Regions from separate parts of the Microbulbifer elongatus genome, predicted to be linked through region 2. Evidence: riboswitches for the same ligand, from Rfam matches in the RefSeq annotation. Region 2 holds a riboswitch; the other holds the start of a gene.
The links. A riboswitch is a leader RNA that binds a small molecule or an ion and turns the genes downstream of it on or off. The one in region 2 is predicted to bind thiamine pyrophosphate.

Region 1 (8,020 bases), 230 kb from region 2:
TTGGTCGCGGTTTTCTGGGCCCAGTTTTGCGTTGAGTTCCTGTTGGAATTGCAGGAGTTCATTGCGGTCTTGTGGGTGGGCGATAAGGATGCTGCCCTTCTCGCGATAATCGACTTTGGTACCGGTGGTTTGTTCCAGTTGGGTTACCCAGCTTGGCCAGTGTTGCAGGCTTTGCATGCCCAATTGGTAGATTGGGAGTGGGCAGTGGAACAGTTCGGACAGCGGCGAGATCATGCCGGCGGCGGTGTGGCAGGCGCCCGCAGGTTTCTCGAGACAGCCGGAGTCGAATAGACTTATCTGGTGGCCTTTTTCGGATAAACGCCAAGCCAAAAGCCGCCCCAATAAACCAGCTCCGGCAATTCCGATATTAAAAAACGATTTGGTGCTCACTGATAGTCCTGCGGCGCACTTGGAAAGTCCTAGGCGGAACCGCTGCCGGTGAACCTTTGCGAGACACGCCGTAAACCCATCCCTGGGGGCTCTTCTAAAACGTCCCTGTTTTAGAAGGTCTCGCAAAGGTTCACCGGCATCGGCACCTTCACTTTTACCTTTATCGCACTTGGTAAACTTAACCCTTGTGGTAAATCTCGGCGCCTAGCTCTTTGAACTTGATGGACATTTCTTCCATTCCTTTGTTGGCTTCTGCTTCCTGTTTTGCCGCGTAGTCGCGAACGTCTTGGGTGATTTTCATTGAGCAGAATTTCGGGCCGCACATGGAGCAGAAGTGGGCGACTTTGCCAGATTCTTTGGGCAAGGTTTCGTCGTGGTACATGCGCGCGCGTTCAGGGTCGAGGCCGAGGTTGAACTGGTCTTCCCAGCGGAATTCGAAACGCGCCTTGGAGAGAGCGTCGTCGCGTTTGTAGGCGCGGGGGTGGCCTTTGGCGAGGTCGGCGGCGTGGGCAGCGATTTTGTAGGCCATGAGGCCTTCTTTTACGTCTTCTTTGTTGGGCAGGCCGAGGTGCTCTTTGGGGGTTACGTAGCAGAGCATGGCACAGCCCATGCTGCCGATCATGGCGGCGCCGATGCCGGAGGTGATGTGGTCGTAGCCGGGGGCGATGTCGGTGGTCAGTGGGCCGAGGGTATAGAAGGGGGCGCCGTGACAGTGTTCCAGTTGCTCGTCCATGTTTTCTTTGATCTTGTGCATGGGCACGTGGCCGGGGCCTTCGATCATGGTCTGGACGTCGTGTTTCCAGGCGATTTCGGTGAGTTCGCCGAGGGTGCGCAGTTCGCCGAACTGGGCTTCGTCGTTGGCGTCGGCAATACAGCCGGGGCGCAGGCCGTCGCCCAGTGAGAAGCTGACGTCGTAGGCCTTGAGGATTTCACAGATGTCCTCGAAGTGGGTATAGAGGAAGTTTTCCTTGTGGTGGGCGAGACACCATTTGGCCATGATGGAGCCACCGCGGGAGACGATGCCGGTGACGCGTTTGGCGGTGAGCGGTACGTAGCGCAGCAGTACGCCGGCGTGGATGGTGAAGTAGTCGACGCCCTGCTCGGCCTGTTCGATGAGGGTATCGCGGAAGACTTCCCAGTTGAGGTCTTCAGCAATGCCGTTCACTTTTTCCAGGGCCTGATAGATCGGTACGGTGCCGATGGGGACCGGGCTGTTGCGCAGGATCCACTCGCGGGTTTCGTGGATGTTCTGGCCGGTGGAGAGGTCCATGACGGTGTCGCCGCCCCATTTGATGGACCAGACGAGTTTTTCCACTTCTTCTTCGATGGAGGAGGTGATGGCGGAGTTGCCGATGTTGGAATTCACTTTACACAGGAAGTTGCGGCCGATAATCATCGGTTCCAGTTCTGTGTGGTTGATATTCGCGGGAATAATCGCGCGGCCTTCGGCGACTTCGCGGCGGACGAATTCCGGGGTGATCTGCTCGGGGATATGAATGCCGTCGCGGGCTTTCTGGTAGTCCGCTTCAGAGAGCTGCTCGGCCAGTTGGGCGCGGCCCATATTCTCGCGGATGGCGATAAACTCCATCTCGGGGGTGATGATGCCCTGGCGAGCGTAGTGCATCTGGGAGACGTTTTTACCGGGCTTGGCTTTGCGTGGGGCGGGCAGGTTGTCGAAGCGGATATGGTCGAGTCCCTGGTCGGCCATGCGTTTCTGGCTGTAGGCAGCCTGACGGGTGTCGAGAATTTCGGTGTCGCCGCGGGCTTCGATCCATTGTTGGCGCAGTTTGGGCAGGCCGTCGCGGACGTTGGGTGTGTAGTCGGGGTCGGAGTATGGGCCAGCGGTGTCATAAACCTGTAGGGGTTCGTTGGGTTCGAACACGGGGTTTTCTTCGTCGCCACCGACGAGGCTCTGACCGAGGCAGATTTCACGGACGCCGACCTTGACGCCTTCGGTCTCTCCCTGAAGATACACTTTTCGGGAGTTGGGAAATTGTTGGGCGGTGAGGTTGTCGAGAAATTCTTTGGCGTTTTTCTGCTGCTCGGCGCGGCTTTTTTTGTCGGCTTTATTTTGCGGTTCGGCGACTTGAGACATGCTGACCCCTTGCGTCATTGCTTGACGATCTAATCCATGAGTGGATTGCCGGGGGTACCAGTGAGGAGAGAGGCGTTCGGGCGCAAAGACATTTAACAAGCGCGCGAAAAAGTAGCGAATTCAGATCTTGTTCCCTACGCGGGGGTTACCCCGATCAGGTTCAACGGATCTCGCAACAGCGATCTCAGCCCAAAGGCACTCCGACAAGTTGGGGCCGAGTATAGTGGTAATTTGACCGGAAGGACAAGTCTTAGAGAATTTGAGGTGTGGTTCTGCGCCCTGAATTAGGTTTGTCGCGGCAGGGAGGTCCGTTGTACTTCGTAGCACTCCTAGTGGCGCCCGGCCACTGGGTAGTAGCTTTCAGGACCGCTGTAAATACGTCTCTGTACGCTGCGTCGGCGACGTCCATGTCGCCGACGCTCCTGAAAGCTACTACCCAGCGCCCGACCTTCGATTCAGACTTCTGACTTCGATTTCACCATCTGGCTTCGTAGTGGTTAGATCACCAATGTTTTCTGGTAGCTCATTTCTCGGATGGCGTAACTCACACCTTCCCGGCCCACACCGCTTTCTTTTACACCACCGAAGGGGAAGTGCTCCGCGCGGAAACCCGGGCCGTCGTTGACGGCGAGCAGGCCTACGTCCAGTTGGTTGTAGAGGCGTTTGGCAAGGGCGAGGTTTTGGGTGAATACGCCGGCCTGCAGGCCAAATGGGGAGCTGTTGATCAGCGAGATCAGTTCCGCTTCATCGTCGAATTTCCGCAGCGGCACTACCGGGCCGAAGGTTTCGTCCGCAACCAGTTCTGCGTCGTCGGGGACGCTGTCGAGGATGGTTGGCCAGAGGATATTGCCTTCGCGTTTGTGGCCATACAGTACCCGAGCGCCTGCTTTTACTGCGGATTCGATGCGCGCCTCCACTTCGTCGGCAGCGGCGGTGTGAATCAGTGGGCCAATGAAGGTGTCGTCCTGCATTGGATCGCCGACGTTGAGATTGGAGGTGGCGATAATGAGTTTGTTGCTGAAGGAGTCAAATACGTCGCTGTGCACGAACAGCCGTTTGGCGGCGGTGCAGCGCTGACCGGCGGTGGCGAAGCGTTGATTGATGGTGGCGTTGACCGCGGCGTCGAGGTCGGCGTCGGGCATGACGATCAATGGGTCGTTGCCGCCGAGTTCGAACAGCATTTTTTTATAGCCGGCGTTCCTGGCGATGGCGTTGGCCGCTGCGGTGCCGCCGGTGAAGTTGATGGCCTGGATTTCCCGGTGGGAAACAGCGTAACTGGTGGCTTCGATATCCGGGATCAGCATCTGCAGCACGGATTTCTCCATGCCCGCCTGGTAGCAGAGTTCGACCAGCAATTCTGCAGAGCGTTTGTTCTGCGGGCCCGGCTTGAACAGAATGGTGTTGCCGGCGGCGAAGGCCGGGCCGATTTTATGCACGGCAATGTTGACGGGGAAATTGAACGGGGTGATACACAGTACGGTGCCGAGGGGCTTCCACAGAACCACACCGATTTTCTCGCGCATGGGCGGGAAGGCATCGGAGTCGAGCGCTTCGCCGTTAATATTGTGGGCTTCCATGGCGCTGGACAGGGCGGTGTTGTAGGCGCGGTCAATTTCAATACGGCTGTCGCTGATGGTTTTCCCGGTTTCTTCGCAAATGAGGCGCGCCAGATCTTCCTTGCGCTCCAGTATCAGCTGGGCGAGCTTCATCAGAATGCCGGAGCGTTCGAATGCTGGGGTGGTCTGCTGGATTTCGCGGCCGGCAACCAGGGTCTGGATAGACTGCTCCACCTGCTCTTTACTGTGGAAATCGTAGGCTTCGATCTGTTCGCCGTTATACGGGTTGATAATCTGATAGTCGGCCATGGTGTGTACCTACTTTTACTGTGTCTATACCGCAGGGGCAACTAATTGATAAACAATGCGCGCACCGGCAATCAATAGTGCCGCACGCATAAGATTGAAAAAGACGTGGCTGTTGATCCGGTTTAACAGAGCAATACCGATACGGGTGCCGACCACCGCGGCGATGGTCAGCAGCAGAATCAGCCCCAGGTGTTCGGAAAAGGCGAAGCCAAGATAAATAAATGCCGGCACTTTCAGCGCGTGGCACCAGGCCTGCATGACGGATTTGTTCGCCACGATTTCTTTCGGCGTCATATCCTTGCGCACAAAGAACGCGGCCAGTAGCGGGTCTACGGCGCCGGCCACAATACCCAGGGTGCCGGTGGCAATGCCTACCCAGAAAAAATTGCGCGGCTTGAGGCGGATTTCCGGGAGCTTTTTTGGTTTGAACCCCGTGTAGAAAATCAAAACCGCCAGCAGCACCAGTGGCAGTTGTTGCCAATCGAGATTGGCCAGCCCCAGCGTCATGGCGGCGGAACCCAGGGTGCAACCGACAAAGAACGGAATGCACTGGTCCCAGCGGATATGCTCGCGCACATAAACCACACGTGCGAGGTTATTCATCAGCTGGACCGCGCCGTGAATCGGTACCAGGGCACGCAGTGGGATCACCACGTTGAGCGCGGCGAACATCAGGATACCGCCGGCGCCGCCAGTGACCGCGGAGATAAACGCACTGGCCACACACACCAGCAGCAACAGCGCCAGTGTCACCCCAGAGACCTGACTGGAAACCAGACTGAATACTTCCCCCAGCTCCCCCAACGCAGACCTCGACAATGATGGTTATTCGGATTATCAGAAGTCGCCAGTCTACGCGGCGGGACAGGGTCAAACCCAGTAGTCGCAGGCCCGAAGCTGGTCATTTAAGGACAGGAAAGGATGCGAGCATAAAAAAACCGGCATAAATGCCGGTCTTTTTATATCCACAAACAGCGACTGGTTTCAGCTCACCACGTTGCCGTAACTCATCAGGCGCTGGTAGCGTTTTTCCAGCAGCTCATCCAGAGGCACAGCGGTAAGCTTGTCCAGCTGCTCTGACAGACGATCCCGCAGGCGCGCCGCCATCAGATCCGGGTCCCGGTGCGCACCGCCCAGCGGCTCTGGCAGCGTCTCATCCACGATGCCTAGCTCTTCGAGCACACTGGAAGTCACCCCCATGGCCTCCGCCGCCAGCGGCGCCTTCTCCACAGTCTTCCAGATAATGTTCGCGCAGCCTTCCGGCGAAATCACAAAGTAGGTGGAGTACTGCAGCATATTCAGCTGGTCACCCACACCGATCGCCAGCGCACCACCGGAAGAGCCCTCACCAATCACCGTACAGATGATCGGCGTGCGCAGGCGAGACATCACCGCGAGATTCTTCGCAATCGCCTCGGAGATACCGCGCTCCTCACTGTCGATACCCGGATAGGCCCCCGGAGTGTCGATCAGGGTCAGCACCGGCATCTTGAAGCGTTCCGCCATCTCCATGACGCGCTGTGCCTTACGGTAACCCTCGGGCTTCGGCATACCAAAGTTGCGCTTCACCTTCTCGTTGACACTGCGGCCCTTCTCCTCACCGATCACCGCCACCGGACGGCCTTCCAGGCGGCCGATACCCGCGATGATCGCCTTGTCGTCGCCGAAGTGACGGTCGCCGTGCAGCTCATCCCAATCGGTGAAAATACGCTCGATATAGTCCTTGGCGTAAGGACGCTGCGGGTGGCGGGCCACCTGCACGATCTGCCAGGGAGAAAGGTCGGAATACAGCGACTCGGTGAGCTTCTCGCTCTTTTCCCGCAGACGGGTGATCTCTTCCGCAATGTTCAGATCGTTGTCGTCCCCGACGTGCTGAAGCTCCTTGATCTTGCTTTCCAGTTCCGCAATCGGCTGTTCAAACTCGAGAAAACTGAAGTTCATTTAATTCGCGCCTTGATAATTCTGTGGGCCTGCCAAATGTTGGAAAATGCGACCAAACTACCCCGAACGGTCGCAAACAGGCCTCGTCTACTGAAAATGGCGGCTAGCTTACCGGGATAGGACCACTCAGTCGAGTGCATGCGTTCACTTGACGAAATTTCGACAGTACCGGATAGCCTGAATACTCGCCCCGGCACCTCACCGCCACCAAATCTTTCGAACAGCCAACCACTAAAAATTACTGCCGTTGATTGTAGTTGAGCTGTACCCGCTCCCGGCCGATCACCTCCCGCAGGGACTGGATCAGCTGGTCATTTGGCTCCACTTTCCACTCATCCGCTAGGCGGAATGTGCCGCGAGCGTCGCTACGCTCCACTTCCACCAGCACCGGACAGGAGCCGCCCACATAGGGACGCAGGCAGGCACTCAAACGCTGCCCCATCTTCGGCAACGCCTGGGCACTGTCGATCTTCAGGGTCACCCCGATCACACTGCCCCTGCGCAGGTCATCCAGCGTGGACACACTGTTCACGCTCATCTTCAGACCGCCACTGTAATCGTCGTGAGAGATAGAGCCCTCCAGCACCAACAGCGCGTCCTTGACCAGCTTTTCCCGGTGCTCGCCAAATGCCTCGCTGAACACCGCCGCCTCGATCCGCGCACTGCGGTCATCCAGGGTCACAATCGCCATGGAATCGCCGCGCTTGGTCTTCATCACCCGCATGCCCACACACAGGCCGGCCACCTTCTGGTTTTCCCGACCCGGCTTCAGATCCGCGATGCGCGCCTTCACCAGATGTTTCAGCTCATCCTCATACTCATCGATGGGGTGCCCGGTGAGATACAGGCCAAGGGTGTTCTTCTCCCCTTCAAGGCGCTCGCGAATACTCCACGGACGGGCGCTGCGGAAATCCTCGTACACATCCCCGTCGGATGCGGAGCGTACTACCTCGCCAAACAGATCCATCATACCGGCGCTGTCGTTCTTGCTCTGCTGCTCGGCGGACTTCACCGCCTCATCCAGCGCGTTAAACAGCACCGCGCGGGAATAATCCAGACCGTCCGCGCTGTGAGTATCCGGGCCGATGCTGTCCAGGGCACCGGAGCGCACCAGTGCCTCCAGCGCGCGCTTGTTCACCTTGCGTGGGTCGATACGGGAACAGAAATCGAACAGATCGGTAAAGGGTCCATTCTGTTCACGCTCAGCAATAATATTGTCGATGGGGCCTTCACCCAGCCCCTTGATCGCACCGAGACCGTAGATAATGCGGTTATCCACATCCACTGAGAATTGATAGGTACCCAGGTTTACATCCGGCGGCACCAGGTCCAGCTTCATGGCCCGGCACTCTTCGATAAAGGTCACCACCTTATCGGTCTTGTCCATATCCGAAGACATGGTCGCGGCCATAAACTGCGCCGGGTAGTGCGCCTTCAGCCAGGCGGTCTGGTAAGACACCAGGGCGTAGGCGGCGGAGTGGGATTTGTTAAAACCGTAGCCGGCGAATTTTTCCACCAGGTCGAAGATCTTGATCGCCAGATCCGGGTCTACCCCCTGCTCTTTCGCTCCCTGCTCAAAGGTGGCACGCTGCTTGGCCATCTCTTCGGGCTTTTTCTTACCCATGGCCCGGCGCAGCATGTCCGCGCCGCCGAGGGTATAGCCTGCGAGCTCCTGGGCGATCTGCATCACCTGTTCCTGGTAAACAATTACCCCGTAAGTGGGCTCCAG
Region 2 (8,020 bases):
TCTGGGAATTTGAAGATGTGGGAGACAACTACCTCAAGGTCAATACCCGGGGCATGGTGCCGGTAATTGCGGTGCCCACCACTGCCGGAACCGGCTCGGAAGTGGGGCGCTCGTCAGTGATTACCGACGAAGACGCCAAATTAAAGAAAATCATTTTTCACCCGCGCATGCTGCCGGAAATTGTTCTGCTCGACCCCGAGCTGACTCTGGGGCTACCGGCACCGATTACCGCGGCGACGGGCATGGATGCACTGTCCCACAACCTGGAAGCCTTCTGTACGAATAACTTCCATCCCATGGCGGAGGGTATTGCCCTGGAGGGGATGCGTCTGATCAATGTGTACCTGCCGCGGGCGGTAGCCGATGGCAATGATCTGGAGGCGCGAATGCAGATGCTGGTGGCTTCCAGTATGGGCGCCACCGCCTTTCAGCGCGGGCTCGGTGCCATGCACGCGCTGGCCCATCCCCTGGGTGCCCGGTACGACAAGCACCATGGCCTGCTCAACGCAATCCTCATGCCCTATGTACTGAGCGCCAATCAGGTTGCGATTGAGGAGCCGATGAGCCGGCTGTCCCGCTATCTGGCGTTGCCCACTGCGGGCTTTGCGGGGGTGTTGGACTGGGTACTGTTTCTCCGCCGGGACTTTGGCATTCCGCATACGCTGGCGGAAATCGGTATTGGTGAGGAAGACGCGGATCTGGTCGCGGGTATGGCCGCCGCGGACCCATCGGCGCCGGGCAATCCGTTGCCATTTTCTACAGATGATTACCGCGGTCTCTTTCTAAAAGCCTGTCGCGGTGACCTTTGAGGGGCGGGGAATCAAACCAGTTCTGCTGTCAGGGCACGGATTTCCGATTGCAACGCCGCCGTCGACAGGGGTGGTGACGCTTTGCCGTTGCGTTGAACCCCGTACCAGAGAATCGACAGATAGCGGTACACCTGCTGCCACCGCTGGAGTTTTTCCAAATCCCCATCTTTGACAGGGCGTTGTAAATACCCCTCGAGTAGCGTCTGCTGCTGATCATTCTTCATTTCAAACCCGAGGGTTACCGTGGCCAGATCGAAAAACCGGTGGCCACAGGCCGCGTATTCCCAGTCGATGGCGCGCAGCACGCCGGTGTTATCCACAAGCAGATTGCCGGGCAGCAGGTCGTTGTGACACAGGCAGTGATTGTCTGTCTGCTGGCTGCAGTGGATTAGCCGCGGCTGTATTTTTTCCCGCAGCTGTTTTAGCGACGCACGCAGAGGGTCGCTCGGTTGGATTGATTGCCAGTAGGTTTCGGCTTTCGCGGCGTAATCAAGATGGGTGCCAGTCTGTGGCAGTCGGTGTAATTGACGCAGCAGACGTGACAGATCGGCGATCGCGTTCGGCCGTGTCAGTGTCAGCGGGGTGGCGTCAATAAAGCGGGTGATCAGGTAGCGATGGCCCGGGTCGCTATACACCAGCGGAGCACTCAGATTGGCTTTACTGGCGTGGGTGAGGGCTTCCACCTCTGCGCTGCGGTTCAGGTCCAGTGCGCTGGAATTGGCAGCATTAATGCGCAGTACCAGTCTGTCGCTGCCGGTCTGAATGAGAAAACTGTGATTGGTCAGCCCGCCCCCAAGAGGGCGGATGTATCGCGGTGGCTGGTCGCTCCAGTGTTGCCATTCTTCGGCGAGGAGTGTGTCGACCAGATTCTTCATGTGGCGAGGGCTTGTTCTGGCTCAACCTTTTGCCGGCGGTAGAGCGCGTACCACTGGAAAAAGCCGATAACGACGAGCACCACGTAGAGGACGAACAGCAGGGCGGTGAGATACATGCCGCGGTCGACATACAGATAGATGGCGGCGCCGTCGATGACGATCCAGTAGAGCCAGTTTTCCAGCACCTTGCGGGTCACCATGTAAGTGGTGATCACGGCTCCCCAGGTGGTGAAAGAATCCAGATAGGGGAGGGCGGCGCTGGTGTAATTGTCCAGCACATAGCCGAAGATCAGCGTGAGTGCGCCAACCCCCGCGAAGGCCCCAAGGTGCATGGCTGCAGACCAGCGGTGGATATGCAGCTTTTCGCCGTCTCTATTGCGATGCCGCCACTGCCACCAGCCGTATACGGCGATTACCAGATAAAAAATCTGCAGTGCCGATTCCATCAACAGACTGACATCCCAGAACAGGAACAGGTAGATTCCGGTACTGGCAAAGGCGGCGTACCAGCACAGGATGTTTTCCCGCATGGCGAGCAGCAGGTAGGCCAGTGCCAGTACCACCGCGGCCACTTCCCACAGGGACATGGCAGCCATGGATTGGGCGATGGCTTCGCGAATTTCCGGGGAGAACATGGATCAGAGCCCGATATTAGGGTTGAGATCGCCGTCGATAAATTTACACACGAAAATCGCGCGCCCGAACTGTTCCCAGGATTTGCGCATTTCCGCTTTCAGTACGTCCATCACTACATCGTAGTCACCGAATACCTGGGTGCTCATGGTGTTGGAGATCACCTGCAGCTGCGGCTGCTCATTCAGGCGCTGGATAAAATCCTTGATCGCCGGGATGTACTCGTCTTTCAGTGGGTACATGCTGATTTCTACGGAGAGTTGCATATCAATATTCCCAATTAAAAGGTGTAGCTGCCGGAGATGCCCGCGGTGCGCGGTTCACCCAGCTGGTAGTAGGCTTCCGGGGCATAGCCGTTGGCCGGGTTGTTGCCGAACTGGTTGCTGAAGTAGAAACCGCGAGTGTAGATCACCTCGTCGGTCAGGTTTCTGCCCCACAGGGAAAGATCCCAGTTGTCGCCGCGATAGGTAAGGCGCGCATTGACCAGTTCATAGGCGGTGGATTTTTCATTGTGGCTGTTGGAGAAATAAAAATCGTCCTTGCCTTCCAGTTCCACCCGTCCACTCAGATTGCTGGTGAAGGCGTATTCGGCACCGGTAACGTACTGGTAATTCGGCGCGTGTGCCAGGTCGCGACCGTTGAGATCTACCGGTGAAGTGTCGCCGGTGTTGTCATCGCGGCCGTCAACGTGCGTGCTGCTGACAAAGTCTTCGAATTCCGCATTCAGCCAACCAATGGTGGCGAAGAGTTGCAGGGCATCGCTGGCCTGGAAGTTGATTTCTGCCTCAATACCGGTGCTGTGACCGCCGGCGGCATTGGCCAGATAGTCGTCGAAGGAAAAGTCTTCCGGGTTGAAAATGGATTGCTTGGCCTGAACATCGCTGCGGTCCTGGTAGAAAGCGGCGAACTGCGCCTGCAGGCGGTTTTCCAACCAGTCACCTTTTACGCCGAGCTCATAGTTCAGCATGCTTTCGGTATCGAACAGGAAGGTCTCGCTGCCGATGGCCGGGTTGTTTTCCGACGCCGAAATAATGCGGCCGTTGACGCCGCCGGCTTTGTAGCCGCGGGACAGGGTGCCGTAGAGCATGGTGTTGTCGGTGGCGCTGAACTGCAGGGTGATATTGCCGCCCCACAGGTCTTCGCGGGTGTCGCTGGCGACTTCGAGATTGTCATCGTAGTCCGCGCGGCGCTGTTCCAGTCGCAGGCCGGTAATCAGTTCAAGGCGGTCGCTCAGTGCGGTATTCAGCTGCCCGTAAATAGCGGCGTTATCGGTATCGAACTGGCTGGCAAAGCGGGCATTGCGCTCCAGTGCCTCTTCTTCGGTGCGCAGATAGACACCCGCCACCCAGCCGGTGCTGTCGCCAAACAGGCGACTTTCTTCAGTGGATACCAGGCGCACATCGGCGCTCAGGTTGTCGCGGTCACGCAGGTAGTTGTCGGTGGAGACGTATTCCCAAGGGTGGAAGCCTAGATAAGACCAGTCTTCGTCGTAGCCGTATTCGGTATCGGAGCTGGCGGCACTCAATACGGAGTGGACGGTAAATAGTGTGTTGCCGCTCCACTGGGCGCTCACCGCACCGGCCAGGGTTTCCTGGCGGTCGTGGCCGGGCTGGTCGGACTGGGTGGTGCGGCTGTTGTCGAAGCTGAAGGCGTCGTAGCCGTTGTCCGCATCCAGGTAGAAGAGGGTGAAGTCCAGTTGCAGGTCGTCGCTGGCCTGGTAGCGCAACTTGCCGCGGGCCACGGTCTCGTCGATATTGTTGGTGTCTTTGCGATCCAGGTAACGGTTGTACACATAGCCGTCGGACTGCTGGTTCTGCACCGCAAAGCGGTAGCTCAGTTGTTCCGAGAGGGGGCCGCTGGTGATTGCGGACACCGTGTGGGCGCCATAGCGCGCGGCTTCGGCGGATATCTTGCCGGTGTGCTCGGCAGTCGGCGCATTGCTGGTCATGCTCACCAGACCGGCCAGCGCGTTGGCGCCATACACGGTGCCCTGGGGGCCGCGCAGGATTTCCACCTGCTGCATATCCAGGGTGCTGGCGGCGAGGCCGAGGCCGGTAAAGTCGATACCATCGACGATCAGTCCCACGGAGGGATTCACCGGGTCGATAAACTGGCTGCGCTCGCCGATACCGCGGATCTGTACAAAGCGTCCGCGGGAGGCACCGCTGGAGAAGTTCACATTGGGCGCCAGGTTCAGCAGCTGCTCAAGGTTGCTGGCGCCGCGGGTCTCGATGGCGGCGGCGTCCAGTACACTCACACTGGTGGGGGTGTCGAGCTGGCTGCTGGCGCGCAGCTGACTGGTGACCACCACTTCCTCGATCGCGGTGTCCGCGACCGCGGTGGCGCTGATCAACGCGGTTACCACACCAATAGCGTGGGCAAGGGTATGGGCGAGTGGTTTAAAAGCGTTATTGGTTTTCATGGCTCTCTCGTACATATCGGTGAGAGACCCGGAGCGCGACGTGAAGTGGGGAGCTGGAGGACTACCTATTCCTACGCCGGTATTAGCCGGATCAGGTTCAAGGGTTTCCTGCAGAATCGTAAAAGATCCCGCAGCATCTCAGGCTTTCGCCACCCCTTAGGTTGTGCAGTAGGTTTTGCGGGCGCGATCCTATCAGATAAGCGAAGTGGCAGGAACTGTGGTGTGCGTGGCGAACAGGTTCGCTACGATGGTCATATCTGAACCCTCCTTTGCGCCAGCTTGCGCAAGGCCAAACGCGTACAGGAGTTGATATGCGCGCTTTTTCACTGCTGGATCTATCCCCCATTACCGAGGGGAGTGACGCCCGCACGGCATTGTTGAACTCTCTGGATCTGGCACGCCACGCCGAAGGTGCCGGTTACTGCCGCTACTGGATGGCAGAGCACCACAATATGACCGGCGTGGCCAGTGCGGCGACCGCGGTGGCGCTCGGCCATATCGCCGCGGGTACCAGCAAGATTCGCGTTGCCGCCGGCGGGGTGATGCTTCCCAACCACGCGCCGCTGGTGATTGCGGAACAGTTCGGCACCCTGGCGGCACTCTACCCGGACCGGGTGGATCTGGGGCTGGGGCGGGCACCCGGTACCGATGGTGCCACCATGACCGCCCTGCGTCGGGATCCGTTGCACGCGGCGGACCAGTTTCCGGAGGACGTACGCGAGTTGCTGCACTACTTCGCCCCGGAAACACCCGGCCAGCGGGTACGGGCCGTGCCGGGGGCCGGATTGCAGGTGCCCATCTGGTTGCTGGGCTCCAGTCTCTACAGTGCGCAGCTGGCGGCGGCCATGGGACTGCCGTTTGCCTTTGCCTCTCACTTTGCCCCCGCCATGCTGGATCAGGCGTTGCATCTCTATAGAACACAGTTCAAGCCGTCGGAATCGCTGGCAGAGCCCTATGCGGCCGCGGCGATCAATGTGTTTGCTGCGGACGACGCGGTTGAGGCGCGCAAGCTGATGACGTCCATCGAGCAGCAGTTTGTCGCCCTGCGCCGGGGCACCCCCGGTAAAATCAAACCGCCGGTGGACGATCCGGAATCCATCGCCGCTCCCGCCGAGCGCATGCAGGTGGCGCAGGCACTGGCGGAGAGTGCGGTGGGCACGCGCGACACCGTCGCCGAGTGGATTGATGGATTTCTCGAACGCACCCGGGTGGACGAGCTGATTGTTACCGGCGCGATTTACGATCACCGCGCGCGGCTGCGCTCCTTCGAACTGGCGGCGGACGTATTGCGGGAGCGGGTCGATGGTTGATACGGACCCCATGGATCGAGCGGTGCACTGGCGGTGGTTTCTCGCCCACTTGCTGTTTGTGCTGGTGGCCTGGACGCTGTTTATTAAATACCTGTTTCCCATCGCTGTGGCCCTGTCCAGCGGCACCCCCTGGCACAGCCATGTGTACTGGGATCTGTGGCCGCTGGCCCATCTGTGGCTGGGCTGGGCGCTGCTCAGACAGCCGGGTTACCTGCGCATCCTGGCGATCGCGATGGCAGCGATCGAAATCGTGATTATCGTCACCAAGTTTGCACTGTTTCTGGCGGAGCCCCAGTGGGATATCTGGCGCACCAACTGGTTCGTTAACAAGGTCTTCGTACTCAGCTGCTTTGTTCTGGTTCTCGCTACCGCAGTGGCGCGGCCGCGTGCATTGAGCGCTCAACCGCGCGATTCCCGCGAATACGCGGACGGCGCATATAAATGAAAACATGACCGCCGGCGCGTATGGGGGAAACCTTCTGGCCGCTGCAGTAAGTATCGGTATTTTCCTGGTTGCCCTGCATGGCTGGGCCCGGTGGCTGGCCTGCCTGGTTCGGATCATTCTCTCCGCCCTTACCCTGCAGGTACTGGGCGCTCCCTGGTGGCCGGCCCTGGTTGCGGTAGCTGCAGCGGTGATGGGCGGACTGCTTGGTGATTTGCGGTCACTAAATTCCCGAACTTGAAAATTTTGGCTTTGCAGTGCTGCCTTACCGGTTTTTATTAATCGGCCAAACACATATAATCCCGTAACTAAAAATTCGCCCGCATCGGCCCGTTCTGTTCGAATTTTGATCGGCTGTCGATGGCGATCCCTGTCCACCCGTCCTGTCACCGCCAGAGTCGGGGTCAACCGGAGACCAAATAATGAAAATCGCACTGATGAATGAATTCAGCCAGGCATCCAAAAATGCCGTGGTCCTGAAAGAGCTGCAGGATGTTGCCGGCGAGCTGGGCCACACCGTGTACAACACCGGCATGAGCGACGACAACGATCACCGCCTGACCTACATCCACCTTGGGATCATGGGCAGTCTGCTGCTGAATTCCAAAGCCGTGGACTTCGTGGTGAGCGGCTGCGGTACTGGTCAGGGCGCTTTGATGTCCCTGAATGCCTATCCGGGCGTGACCTGTGGCTATTGTATCGATCCGGCAGACGCCTTCCTGTTTGCCCAGATAAACAACGGCAACGCACTGGCCATTCCGTTCGCCAAGGGTTTCGGCTGGGGCGCGGAACTGAATATCCGTTATATTTTCGAAAAAGCCTTCACCGGCGTAAAAGGCCAGGGCTACCCGCCAGAGCGCAAAGAATCTCAGGTGGCCAACGCCGGCATCCTGAATCACATCAAGGAAGCCACCGGCAAAGCCTATCTGGACGGTCTCAAGGCCATCGATCTGGAGCTGGTAAAAACCGCCGTCACTGGCGAGCGCTTCCAGGCCTGCTTCTTTGAAAACAGCCAGGACCAGGAACTGACCGACTTCGTACGCAGTGTGTTGGATTCCTGAGTGAAGCTGCGCTGACAACCGGCGCAGTTTTCAAAAGGCCGCCGCGGAAACTCCGGGGCGGCCTTTTTTGTTATAGTCGCTCCTTACTTTTCGTGTCTGGCGAGGGACCTGCGCAGATGTCTGAAAGAAACCAGAATACGACCGTGCCCTACGTGCAGGAAGGCGAACGGGTTTTCCTGTTCGACGGGGTTTGTCGGCTGTGTTCCTTCTGGGCGCGCTTTCTGCTGAAGTTCGATCGCCATCGCCGCCTGAAACTCGCCACCGTACAGTCTGATGAGGGGCAGGCGATCCTGTCGTTTTTCGATATGCCCCTCGATGAATACGAAACCCTGCTTCTGGTTGAAAATGGCCAGATGTATGTAAAGTCGGACGCGATACTGCGTATTCTAAAACTGCTCCCATTTCCCTGGCCGGCACTCAGCTGCTTTCGACGGATACCACTGTCGGTGCGCGACTGGATTTACGACC

Region 1: linked by a shared signal. The riboswitch ahead of thiC (phosphomethylpyrimidine synthase ThiC) and the one ahead of LRR79_RS07435 (TonB-dependent receptor) in region 2 are both predicted to bind thiamine pyrophosphate.

Annotation. Positions count from the first base shown of each region.
Region 1 is NZ_CP088953.1:2,039,308-2,047,327, reverse strand. Features, by position in the region: gene thiO (glycine oxidase ThiO) at 1-390, opposite strand, end outside; gene thiC (phosphomethylpyrimidine synthase ThiC) at 569-2,485, opposite strand; TPP riboswitch at 2,600-2,698, opposite strand; gene safD (sulfoacetaldehyde dehydrogenase SafD) at 2,983-4,350, opposite strand; gene LRR79_RS08430 (sulfite exporter TauE/SafE family protein) at 4,375-5,169, opposite strand; gene LRR79_RS08425 (acetyl-CoA carboxylase carboxyltransferase subunit alpha) at 5,335-6,291, opposite strand; gene dnaE (DNA polymerase III subunit alpha) at 6,530-8,020, opposite strand, start outside.
Region 2 is NZ_CP088953.1:1,813,920-1,821,939, forward strand. Features, by position in the region: gene LRR79_RS07415 (iron-containing alcohol dehydrogenase) at 1-809, shown strand, start outside; gene LRR79_RS07420 (choline kinase family protein) at 821-1,684, opposite strand; gene pnuC (nicotinamide riboside transporter PnuC) at 1,681-2,319, opposite strand; gene LRR79_RS07430 (YkoF family thiamine/hydroxymethylpyrimidine-binding protein) at 2,323-2,583, opposite strand; gene LRR79_RS07435 (TonB-dependent receptor) at 2,598-4,739, opposite strand; TPP riboswitch at 4,791-4,906, opposite strand; gene LRR79_RS07440 (LLM class flavin-dependent oxidoreductase) at 5,051-6,049, shown strand; gene LRR79_RS07445 (hypothetical protein) at 6,042-6,494, shown strand; gene LRR79_RS07450 (hypothetical protein) at 6,499-6,732, shown strand; gene LRR79_RS07455 (RpiB/LacA/LacB family sugar-phosphate isomerase) at 6,914-7,552, shown strand; gene LRR79_RS07460 (GNAT family N-acetyltransferase) at 7,669-8,020, shown strand, end outside.